Regions from separate parts of the Arthrobacter sp. TJ-58 genome, predicted to be linked through region 3. Evidence: riboswitches for the same ligand, from Rfam matches in the RefSeq annotation. Region 3 holds a riboswitch; each other region holds the start of a gene.
The links. Region 3 has a riboswitch for S-adenosylmethionine ahead of AC4D2W_RS12660 (bifunctional o-acetylhomoserine/o-acetylserine sulfhydrylase). Riboswitches for the same ligand answer to the same signal wherever they lie in the genome.
Positions count from the first base shown of each region.

Region 1: linked by a shared signal. The riboswitch ahead of AC4D2W_RS14345 (LLM class flavin-dependent oxidoreductase) and the one ahead of AC4D2W_RS12660 (bifunctional o-acetylhomoserine/o-acetylserine sulfhydrylase) in region 3 are both predicted to bind S-adenosylmethionine.
Region 2: linked by a shared signal. The riboswitch ahead of AC4D2W_RS04495 (flavin reductase family protein) and the one ahead of AC4D2W_RS12660 (bifunctional o-acetylhomoserine/o-acetylserine sulfhydrylase) in region 3 are both predicted to bind S-adenosylmethionine.

Region 1 covers NZ_JBZCNM010000004.1:154,889-158,154, reverse strand. Annotated here, with positions in the region: gene AC4D2W_RS14345 (LLM class flavin-dependent oxidoreductase) at 14-1,447, opposite strand; SAM riboswitch class IV at 1,481-1,595, opposite strand; gene AC4D2W_RS14340 (ABC transporter ATP-binding protein) at 1,923-2,747, shown strand; gene AC4D2W_RS14335 (aliphatic sulfonate ABC transporter substrate-binding protein) at 2,860-3,266, shown strand, end outside.
Region 2 covers NZ_JBZCNM010000001.1:982,802-986,067, reverse strand. Annotated here, with positions in the region: gene aspS (aspartate--tRNA ligase) at 1-204, shown strand, start outside; gene AC4D2W_RS04500 (hypothetical protein) at 328-981, opposite strand; gene AC4D2W_RS04495 (flavin reductase family protein) at 1,460-1,966, opposite strand; SAM riboswitch class IV at 2,023-2,141, opposite strand; gene AC4D2W_RS04490 (PhzF family phenazine biosynthesis protein) at 2,247-3,083, shown strand; gene AC4D2W_RS04485 (nitronate monooxygenase) at 3,093-3,266, shown strand, end outside.
Region 3 covers NZ_JBZCNM010000003.1:506,940-510,205, reverse strand. Annotated here, with positions in the region: gene metX (homoserine O-acetyltransferase MetX) at 1-84, opposite strand, end outside; gene AC4D2W_RS12660 (bifunctional o-acetylhomoserine/o-acetylserine sulfhydrylase) at 177-1,493, opposite strand; SAM riboswitch class IV at 1,564-1,679, opposite strand; gene AC4D2W_RS12655 (VOC family protein) at 1,885-2,535, shown strand; gene AC4D2W_RS12650 (hypothetical protein) at 2,706-3,266, shown strand, end outside.

The DNA.
Region 1 (3,266 bases), on a different contig from region 3:
CCCAACCCGCAACTTACCGGCCCGCGGCTGCCGGCTGCCGGCGGAAGGAGGCGCCGCGGTGTTCGGAAGGCAGCTTGTCTCCGGCTCCGAACAACTTGTTGCGCAGCGTGCCCGGCGTGTACCCGGTCCGGTAGGCGCCGCGCTTCTGCAGTTCGGGCACCACAAATTCCACGATGTCCTCAAAGGTCCCCGGCGTGATGGCGTAGGCCAAGTTGAAGCCGTCGACGTCGGTCTCCTCCTGCCAGCGGATCAGCTCCTCCGCGATTTCAGCGCCGGAGCCAACCATCCGCGGACCAAGGCCGCCGATCCCCGCGGATTCGGCGATGTCACGCACCGTCCAGGGTTCGCCGTCGTCCTTGGCTTTCTGGAAGTTCGCCGCCGCGGACTGGATGGCATTGGACTTCACATTGCCCAGCGGTTCGTCCAGGTTGTACGTGGACAGGTCCACCCCCATCCAGCCGGACATCAGGGCCAGGGCGCCCTCATCGCTGGCATACCGCTGGTATTCCTCATGCTTCGCTGCGGCCTCCGCGGAAGTGGCCGCAGTGATGACGGTGAGGAGCGTATAGATGCGGATGGAGTGCCGGTCCCGGCCGGCTGCTTCAGCGGCGTCCCGGATACGGCTGACGGTTGCCTTCAGCTTGTCCACCGTCGGGGCGCCCACAAAAACAGCCTCGGCGTTCCCGGCGGCAAAGGCGATCCCGCGGGGCGAGGCACCGGCCTGGTAGATCACCGGGGTGCGCTGCGGGGACGGTTCGCTGATGTGGATGCCGGGCACCTTGAAGTATTTGCCCTCGTGGTTGATGTCGTGGACTTTCGCCGGGTCAGTGAAGATGCCCCGTTCCCTGTCACGGACGACGGCGTCGTCCTCCCAGGAGCCTTCCAGCAGTTTGTAGATCACCTCGAGGTATTCGTCCGCGTGGTTGTAGCGCTCGTCGTGCTCCAGCTGGTCTTCCGCGCCCAGGTTCCGTGCGGCGGAGGGCAGATAGCCGGTCACCACATTCCAGCCGACCCGCCCGTTGGTGATGTGGTCCAGGGTGGAGAGGCGGCGGGCGAAGGGGTAGGGATGCTCGTAGGCGGTGCCCGCAGTGACGCCGAAGCCGAGGTGCTCGGTCACCAGGGCCATGGCGGAAACCAGCAGGAGCGGGTCATTCACCGGAACCTGGGTGCCCTGCCGGAGGGTGGCCTCGTTGGAGTTTCCGTACACGTCATAGGTGCCGAGCACATCGGCAATGAAGATGCCGTCAAACAGCCCGCGCTCGCAGGTTTGGGCAAGATTCGCCCAGTACCGGATGTCTGTGTAGTTCGAGGACTGGTCTTGCGGATGGCGCCACAGTCCCGGGGACTGGTGGCCCACGCAGTTCATGTCAAAGGCGTTAAACCGGATCTGGCGGCGTTCGTTCGAGCCGGGTGCGGACTTTTCTGACGGAGAGGACTGGTTAGGCACGGGAAACCCTTCACCGGGACGCACCGCTTGGGGGCGCCGTACTTGCCGTTCGCGGACGCGACACGGCCGGATCCTCATCTGGGGCACCCCGCTACGGAACGAGGGTTGCCGCCCAACCAGCCAGAGCTTCACGTTGGGACTCATGATCCTGCGTCACCAGTATCTGCACACCACGGATTGCCCCGCAAGCCGTTCCAGTCATGTTGCGTAACGGCCCGCGGCCGCAGCAGACCGCGCGGAGAAATGCGGCGTCGAAATATTACGGCGGGGACTTGCCGGTTTGGGCAATGGCGCGTTTAGTTGCTCTTGACCATCCCGAGCGGCTGAGAGACCTGGATCAGTGAAGCCGCAGCAACCCTGGTTGCCGTATTTCCTCCTTGAGAAACGGCAATAACGAGGACAGCACCGCAGGAGGCCCGTCAGGGCCCAAGGTGTTCTCCGTAGGGTGCTACTGCCAGGACCGATGGAGATTAACATGACCGCTCTGGCTTCACACTCCCCTGCCGCCGCGCCGCCCTCCGGTGGACCGGCCGGCTCCGCCCTTCCCGTCAGCTTTTCGGGACTGGGCAGAGCTTTTGGTTCAGGCAGCCAAGCCCGCCAGGTGCTGCGCGACATCACCTTTGACGTTCACCCCGGCGAAGTGCTCGCCATCCTGGGATCCAGCGGCTGCGGAAAGTCCACGCTCCTGCGGGCCGCGGCTGGTTTGGACGTCCCCAGCAGCGGTGAGGTCCGGATCAACGGCACGCCGGTCCGCGGCATTGATGACCGCTGCGCCGTCGCGTTCCAGGAACCAAGGCTGCTCCCCTGGCAGACTCTGCAGGCCAACATTGCCATGGGCCTGCCCAAGGGCATCAGCGCCGTGAACGGCAAAGCCAAGGTGGCCGAACTGCTGGAACTGGTGGAACTGGCGGAGTTCGCCAAGCACCGCCCGCGGGCAGTGTCCGGCGGCATGGCGCAGCGGTCCTCCCTCGCCCGCGCCCTGGCCAGGACACCCGGGGTGCTGCTGCTCGACGAGCCCTTTGGTGCCCTAGATGCCCTGACCCGGCTGAAGATGCAGGATCTGCTGCTCTCGGTCCACAAGGCCGCCTCCGCCACGGTACTGCTGGTCACCCACGATGTGGATGAAGCCCTCCAGCTGGCGGACCGCATCATCATCCTGGGCCGGCAGCCGGGGCTTCCCGGAGCCACCATCACGGATACCGTCACCGTGCCAGGGCGCCGTCCCCGCGAGCGTGCCTCGGCCGAGCTGGCCCGAATGCGCGGCGAGCTCCTGGCCCGGCTCGGCGTCGACCGCCACTAACCGCTTCTCCCACCGCGCACCCGCTTCTTCCGGGACGCTTCCCCAGCCGATCTGCGCCATTTTCTGCGCGACAGGCGCCTTTTCCTCTTCCTTTCCAGCAGAAAGAACTCCCATGAACAGCCGTTCCCGCACTTCCCGCCCCGCCCGGCGCCCCGGATTCAAAACCCTGACCGCAACTGCTGCGGCAGCCGCCCTGCTGCTGACCGGCTGCGTGGCCGGCGAGGATTCCGACGCCGCCGCCAACGTGAACGGAGCCGACGGCGGCACCCTGACCCTGGATTTCGCCACCTATAACCCGTTGAGCCTGATCATCAAGGACCAGGGCTGGCTGGAATCCACCCTGGCCGAAGACGGCGTCACCGTGGAATGGGTGCAGTCCGCCGGTTCCAACAAGGCCAATGAGAACCTGCGCTCGGGGGCGGTCGACGTCGGTTCCACCGCCGGGTCCGCCGCCCTGCTCAACCGGGCCAACGGCTCCCCGATCAAGGCCATAGATGTGTTTTCCCAGCCCGAGTGGTC
Region 2 (3,266 bases), on a different contig from region 3:
TTCGGCTGGGACCGCGTGGTTGCCCTGCTGTCCGGCAGCGAGTCCATCCGCGACGTCATTGCCTTCCCGAAGTCCGGCGGCGGCTATGACCCGCTGACCCAGGCACCGGCTCCGATCACTGCTCAGCAGCGCAAGGAAGCCGGCGTGGACTTCAAGCCGGAGAAGAAGGCTGAGGCCAAGCAGGACGACGCCAAGAAGGACTAGGTCTTTCGCAGGATTCCAGAATGATGAAAGTGCCCGGCCGCTGATGCGGCCGGGCACTTTCATATTTCGACTTCATATTTCGACGCACCGGTAATTCTCGGTGATTTATTCCGACAGCCTTTTTTAGCCCGGTGCGGGTGCCGCAGTTGCGGGCCCCATGGAAGTTTCGGGCGCCATAGTGGGGACCGGCAGATTATAGACAACAAGCCAGTAATCTCCGTCCGGCCCGTCCACTGTAATGGATGCCGGGGTTTGGTCCGGTGTGACGATGTGTTCGAAAGACGTGAGAACCGGCCAATTGCAGTTGTTGCTGCTGGCAGCGGTAACTGGGCTTGATTCAGCGTCCAGAACCTCGATGCTGTAATCCCCGGGCTGGTTGCAGGTGAGGTACACGCTGAAGCTGGTCCCCGGTTCCATCGCGGGCAGATCGAAGGTGCTCCTCCCGGTGCCGGGTTCCTCGAGCACGAGGCTGGCGTTGAGAGGGCGCCCCTGGGGGCTTTGCTGGAAGTAACTCTCGAGACTGATGGGATTGTCCGCCCGGAACAGTGCCGTCATGGCCGGGTCAATGGGGACAGGAGGCTCCGTGCTTCCGGGGGGCAGTTCCACGCCGATGCTGCTCCGGCTGGAAGAACGGGCTGAGGGGGACGCCGTGGCGGTCTCCTCAGCAGTGGCCGACGATGTGGCAGGTGTCGAGGAAACGGCCTCGGGCTCCTCCTGGGCGCTGCACCCTGTCAGCACCAAGCCCAGCACCGCTGCGGGAAGCAGGGCCTTATGCATAAACGGCAAATCCGACACTCTGCCCGGCCTTGCCTTAGTCCGTGATGTTCCATTGGCATTTCTGTTTCTGGTCATCTCCGCTACTTCCTTCCGAAGTAATCCGAAGAACGATAGTGGACCCGGATCCGTATGTAAAGGATTGGTAACGGGCGGCCGCTGTCATAAACCCGTGGAACAATTCCCGGCCCACTATTTCCGGTGCCGACACATTTCTGCCGGTCAGGCGAATTCGGGAACACCCGGACGGGGAAACGCTGAACCGTGGAATATCAGGGGCTCGTGGGCATCGTCGTGTGAGGCATGGCCGTGGACGCGCAGCAGCACGAGCATCGTGGAAGCTGTCTGGGATTTACCGCCGGGTTTGCCCGATTTCGTGCGGTTTGGGAAAACCCGGACGGTCCGCAGTGGCCGGGATTTCCCAAAGTGGCCGGAATTTCCCAAACCGGTCGGGATTTCCTGCCGGTGTTGCCCAGTGAACTCAGGCGAAGGAAGGCACGCCCAGATGCCGGAAGGCCGAGCCGTGGAAGACCAGCGGCTCATGGGCATTGTCATGGGCGGCATGGCCGTGCACCCGCAGCAGCACCACCGCATGGTCCCCGGCGGGAATTTCGTTCTCCACGGAGCACTCCAGCCACAGGGCAGCCCGGTCCAGGAACAGGGAGCCGGAGTCGTCAGTGTGCAGGTTAAGGCCGGCAAAACGGTCGCCGGATTTGGATGCAATTTGCCGGCAGATGCCCTCGTGCCCGGAACCCAAGACAGAGACTCCGATCCTGGCAGCGCCCCGCAGAAGCGGCCAGGTCCGGGAGGTGTTCTGCACGGCGAACAGCACCAGCGGCGGATCCATGGAAACGCCCACGGTAAAGGATGAAGCAACAATGCCCTGCGGTTCGCCGTCCACCACGGCGCACAGAGCGGCAATGCCGGAGGGGAACCGGGAGAAGGCCCGGCGCAGGGCTGCGGGCTGAAGGTCGGTTGTGAGAGTCATGCGGAAAATGTCCTCTGCCTCAAGCGTCCGGCCGCCGCGACCAACACGGCAGCGAAACGCAGTACTTGCCGGACCGGTTGGAACAACCGGCGGCCGAATCGTCACCTGGAGCACCCCGCTACGGCGAGAGGGTTGCCGCCCAGCCGGCCAGGGCCTGTGGCTGGAACTCATGATTCTGGTTCCACGGTAGGTCCGGCAGCACAGCCGCGCAAACCCCCGCCACAGTTCGTAAAACTCCGCTTCATAAAACTCCCGCAGCCAAAGGGATACAGTTTTCACCATGAGACAGCGGTGGTTTAAACAGGTGGACGTTTTCGGCAGCGAACCTTATTTGGGCAACCCCCTGGCGGTGGTGCTGGAAGCGGAGGGACTCACCGACGCGGAAATGGCGTCCTTCGCACGCTGGACCAACCTGTCCGAAACAACGTTCGTGCTGCCGCCCACGGTGGACGGCGCCGACTACCGGGTGCGGATCTTCACCCCGGGCGGGGAACTCCCGTTCGCCGGACACCCCACCCTGGGAACATGCCACGCCTGGCTGGAGACCGGGGCCAAGCGCCGCTATCCCGACGTCGTCGTCCAGGAATGCGGCATAGGCCTGGTGACGCTGCACGCCAATGCCGGCATCGCCGCGTTTGCCGCCCCGCCGCTGCAGCGCTCGGGCCCGCTGGAGGAAGAAATCCTGGACCAGGCGCGGCGGGCCCTGAACCTGGAGCCGGGGCAGGTGCTGGCTTCCAACTGGATTGACAACGGACCGGGCTGGCTCGGACTCCTGCTGCCCGATGCCGCGACTGTCCTGGACCTGTTACCGGACCCCACCATCATGGGCAACCTGCGCGTGGGCGTGATCGGCGCGCAGCCGGCGGACGCTGAAACGGACTTTGAAGTGCGCGCCTTCGTGCCGGGACTTGGCGTTGCCGAGGATCCGGTGACCGGAAGCCTCAATGCCGGCCTGGCCCAGTGGCTGATCGGAGCCTCACTTGCGCCGGAACGCTACGTCGTCACGCAGGGAACTGCCGTCCAGCGGTCCGGCCGGGTGCGGGTCTTCACGCGCGACGGCAAAATCTGGGTGGGCGGCTCCACCGTCACCTGCATTGACGGCACGCTCACGCTGTAAGCGGGAACCATGTTCAAGCTGGACTCGCTGTCTCTTCCGATCCTCGGCGCGCCGATGGCCGGAGGTCCCTCCACACCCGAGCTGGCCGCGGCCGTCAGCAATGCGGGCGGACTCGGCTTCCTGGCGGCCGGCTATAAAAGCCCTGCCGCTGTCCGCGGTCAAATCACCCGGACCCGCCAACTG
Region 3 (3,266 bases):
ATACCCGCCGGTTTCCAGGAACAGGTCGCCGATGCGGGCGTGCCGCAGCACTCCGTCCCGGGCCGGGGCGGAGTGCTGCGGCACGGCTGGCCCGGCCGGCCCGTCTGGCACGGACACGGAGGCCGGCACAGAGCCGGTTGCGGCGGTATTGGCAGAAGGGCGCGCCACGCTAACCGTTACGCTCCCTTGGCGGCCCGGAACCCGGCGTCGAGGTCCGCAATAATGTCGTCGATGTGCTCGATGCCCACGGAGAGCCGGACCAGTCCGGGGCTGACGCCGGCTGCCAGCTGCGCCTCGGCACCGAGCTGGCTGTGGGTGGTCGACGCCGGATGGATGACCAGGGAGCGCACGTCGCCCACGTTCGCCACATGGGAGTGCAGGTCAAGGGCGTCGACGAAGCGCTTGCCGGCGTCGATGCCTCCGGCGATTTCGAAGGAGACAATGGCACCGGTTCCGCGCGGCCCGTATTTGCGCCCGCGCTCAAACCACGGGCTGGATTCCAGCCCCGCATAGGCAACGGAGACGACGTCGTCGTGCCCTTCCAGCCAGTTGGCCACCGCGACGGCGTTGCTCACGTGCCGCTCCACGCGCAGGCTCAGGGTCTCCAGACCCTGCGCAATCAGGAACGCGTTGAAGGGCGATACGGCGGAACCGAGGTCTCGCAGCAGCTGCACCCGGGCCTTAAGGATGTACGCCAGGTTGGCGCCGAGGGCACCGTTGACGCCCAGGTCCCGGGCGTAGACCAGGCCGTTGTAGCTCTCGTCGGGGGTGTTGAAGCCGGGGAACTTCTCCGGATCGGCGCCGAAGTCAAAGTTGCCCGAATCCACGATGACCCCGGCTATGGAAGTGCCGTGACCGCCGAGGTACTTGGTAGCTGAGTGCACCACAATGTCCGCGCCCCATTCGAAGGGGCGGATGAGGTACGGCGTGGAAAGGGTGCTGTCCACGATCAGGGGGATGCCGGCGTCGTGGGCGATGGCGCTGATGCCCTCAAGGTCCAGCACGTCCTGGCGGGGATTGGAGACCACCTCGCCGAAGAAGGCCTTGGTGTTGGGCCGGACCGCTGCCCGCCACTGCTCCAGGTCATCCGGATCGGACACGAAGGTGGTCTCGATGCCGAACTTCTTCAGCGTGTGCTTGAGCAGGTTGTACGTGCCGCCGTAGAGGCTAGGGCTGGCCACAATGTGGTCCCCCGCCTCCGCAACGTTCAGGAGGGCGAAGGTTTCAGCGGCCTGGCCGGAGGCGAGCAGCAGCGCACCGACGCCGCCCTCCAGCGAGGCGATCCGGTTCTCCACCGCTTCCTGGGTGGGGTTGCCGATCCGGGTGTAGATGGGCTCCAGCTCAGCCAGGGCAAACCGGTTGGCTGCCGCCTCGGCACTGGGGAAGACGAAGGATGAGGTCTGGTAGATGGGCAGGGCGCGGGCGCCGGTGGCGGCGTCGGGCTCCTGTCCTGCATGGATCTGGCGGGTTTCGAAAGACCAGTTTCCTGACATTGTTTGCTCCCTAAAACCAGGGGCCGCCCCGAGACTTCCGGCCGGAAAAAGGTGACCGGCAGCCACGTGGGACCCGCGCTTGCCCTGAATCCGTTGACGCAGGGCCAGGTCTTCACCCGGGGCACCCCACCGCGGTTGGAGGGTTGCCGGCCAGCAAGCCGGGGCTATCTGCTGGCACTCATGACCTATGCCTCCTATGAAAACGGATTAGCAGCAAGCCCGCAAGGTCTGTGACGGCTCATGTCCTGCCGTGTCGGGGCCCGGAAAAGAGTGGCACGCCGAGCAGGGCGAACGGTCAGTATGCTGTTGATTTCCGCGGAAGGCAGGTGTTCCGAGTAAATTAGGCTCCCCTAAGTCGAGAGGTGAGTCACAACGTGCCATTATGGGCCGCATGCGCTTGGACCATGTATCTTATGCCTGTGAATCCGACGGTCTTCTGGCCACGACTGAGAGGATCGCTGCCGCTCTGGGAGCAGATTTCGTCAAGGGCGGTGTGCATCCCCGTTTCGGGACCCGGAACATGATTCTGCCTCTGGCCAACCATCAGTACGTTGAAGTGGTGGAGGCCCTGAACCACCCGGCGTCGGACAAGGCACCGTTCGGCCAGGCCGTGCGCCAGCGCTCCGAGTGCGGCGGCGGCTGGATGGGCTGGTGCGTTGCCGTGGATGATCTCTCCCCCTTCGAAGAGCGCCTGGGCCGCAATGCCGTACCGGGCAACCGGAAGTTTCCGGACGGCCAGGAGCTGACCTGGCAGCAGATCGGCATCAACGGTCTGATCGCCGACCCGCAGGTGCCGTACATGCTGCGCTGGGATGACGGCACGGAAGCGCTGCACCCGTCCGCCGCGCTGCCCGGAATGCCCGGTGCCGTGAAGCTGGCCTCGCTGACCATCGCCGGTTCCGCTGACCGGGTCGCCCAGTGGCTGGGCACGCCCGTCGAGGAACCGCTGGAAAACGTGGGCGTCACGTGGATTTCGCCCAAGGGAACCCCCGGCATCATGTCCGTCACCTTCAATACGGCCAAGGGTCTCGTCGAGATCTAGTTCTCCGGCCGTTTCGGGAATTCCCGGACGTTGTGGGAATTCCCGGACGGTCCGCTGCGTCCGGATTTTCCCAATGTGACCACGTTTTCCCATGGTGTCCGGTTATTGAATTATCCACAGACGTGCCTGCGTCCCTCGCGGACACAATTACCGCGATCCAGTCTTGAGGGATGGACCCCGAACTCTTTTACACGTCCGACGCCGAGACGTACGGCGAGGGGAGACGTTCCCTGGCTCTGCGGTGCCGGGCCGGTGAACTGACCCGTGTGCGCGACGGCGTGTATATCCGAACCGAAGCTTGGCAGCAGCTGCCGGTGTGGGACCGAGAACGCCTCCGCATCCGAGCGGTGGCGGAAGGGGGACATGTCAGGCGCGTTCTGGTTCAAGAGTCTGCAGCGGTCATCTGGGGATTGCCTGTTGTCCTCCGCTCCCCCGGCGTTTTGCTGCTGGCGCCGGAGTCCTCGCGCGGCCATCGTCGCGGGGATCTCCATTGGGTCGAGCGCCGCCTGCTGGAGCCACTAACAGTCCGGGAGGGCCTTGCAGTCACATCCAGAGCCCAGACAGTCCTGGACATGGCTGCGTATCTGGCCTTCGACCGAGCTCTCCCGCCAATGGACCATGTGCTGCGTCCCGACTCAGCCCTCAATCTGGCTGCGCTGGATAAGGAGTCGTTGCGGGACCTTGCCCGGAAGCTTCCCACCGAGGCAAAGCGCCAGCGGGCTCTGCGCGTC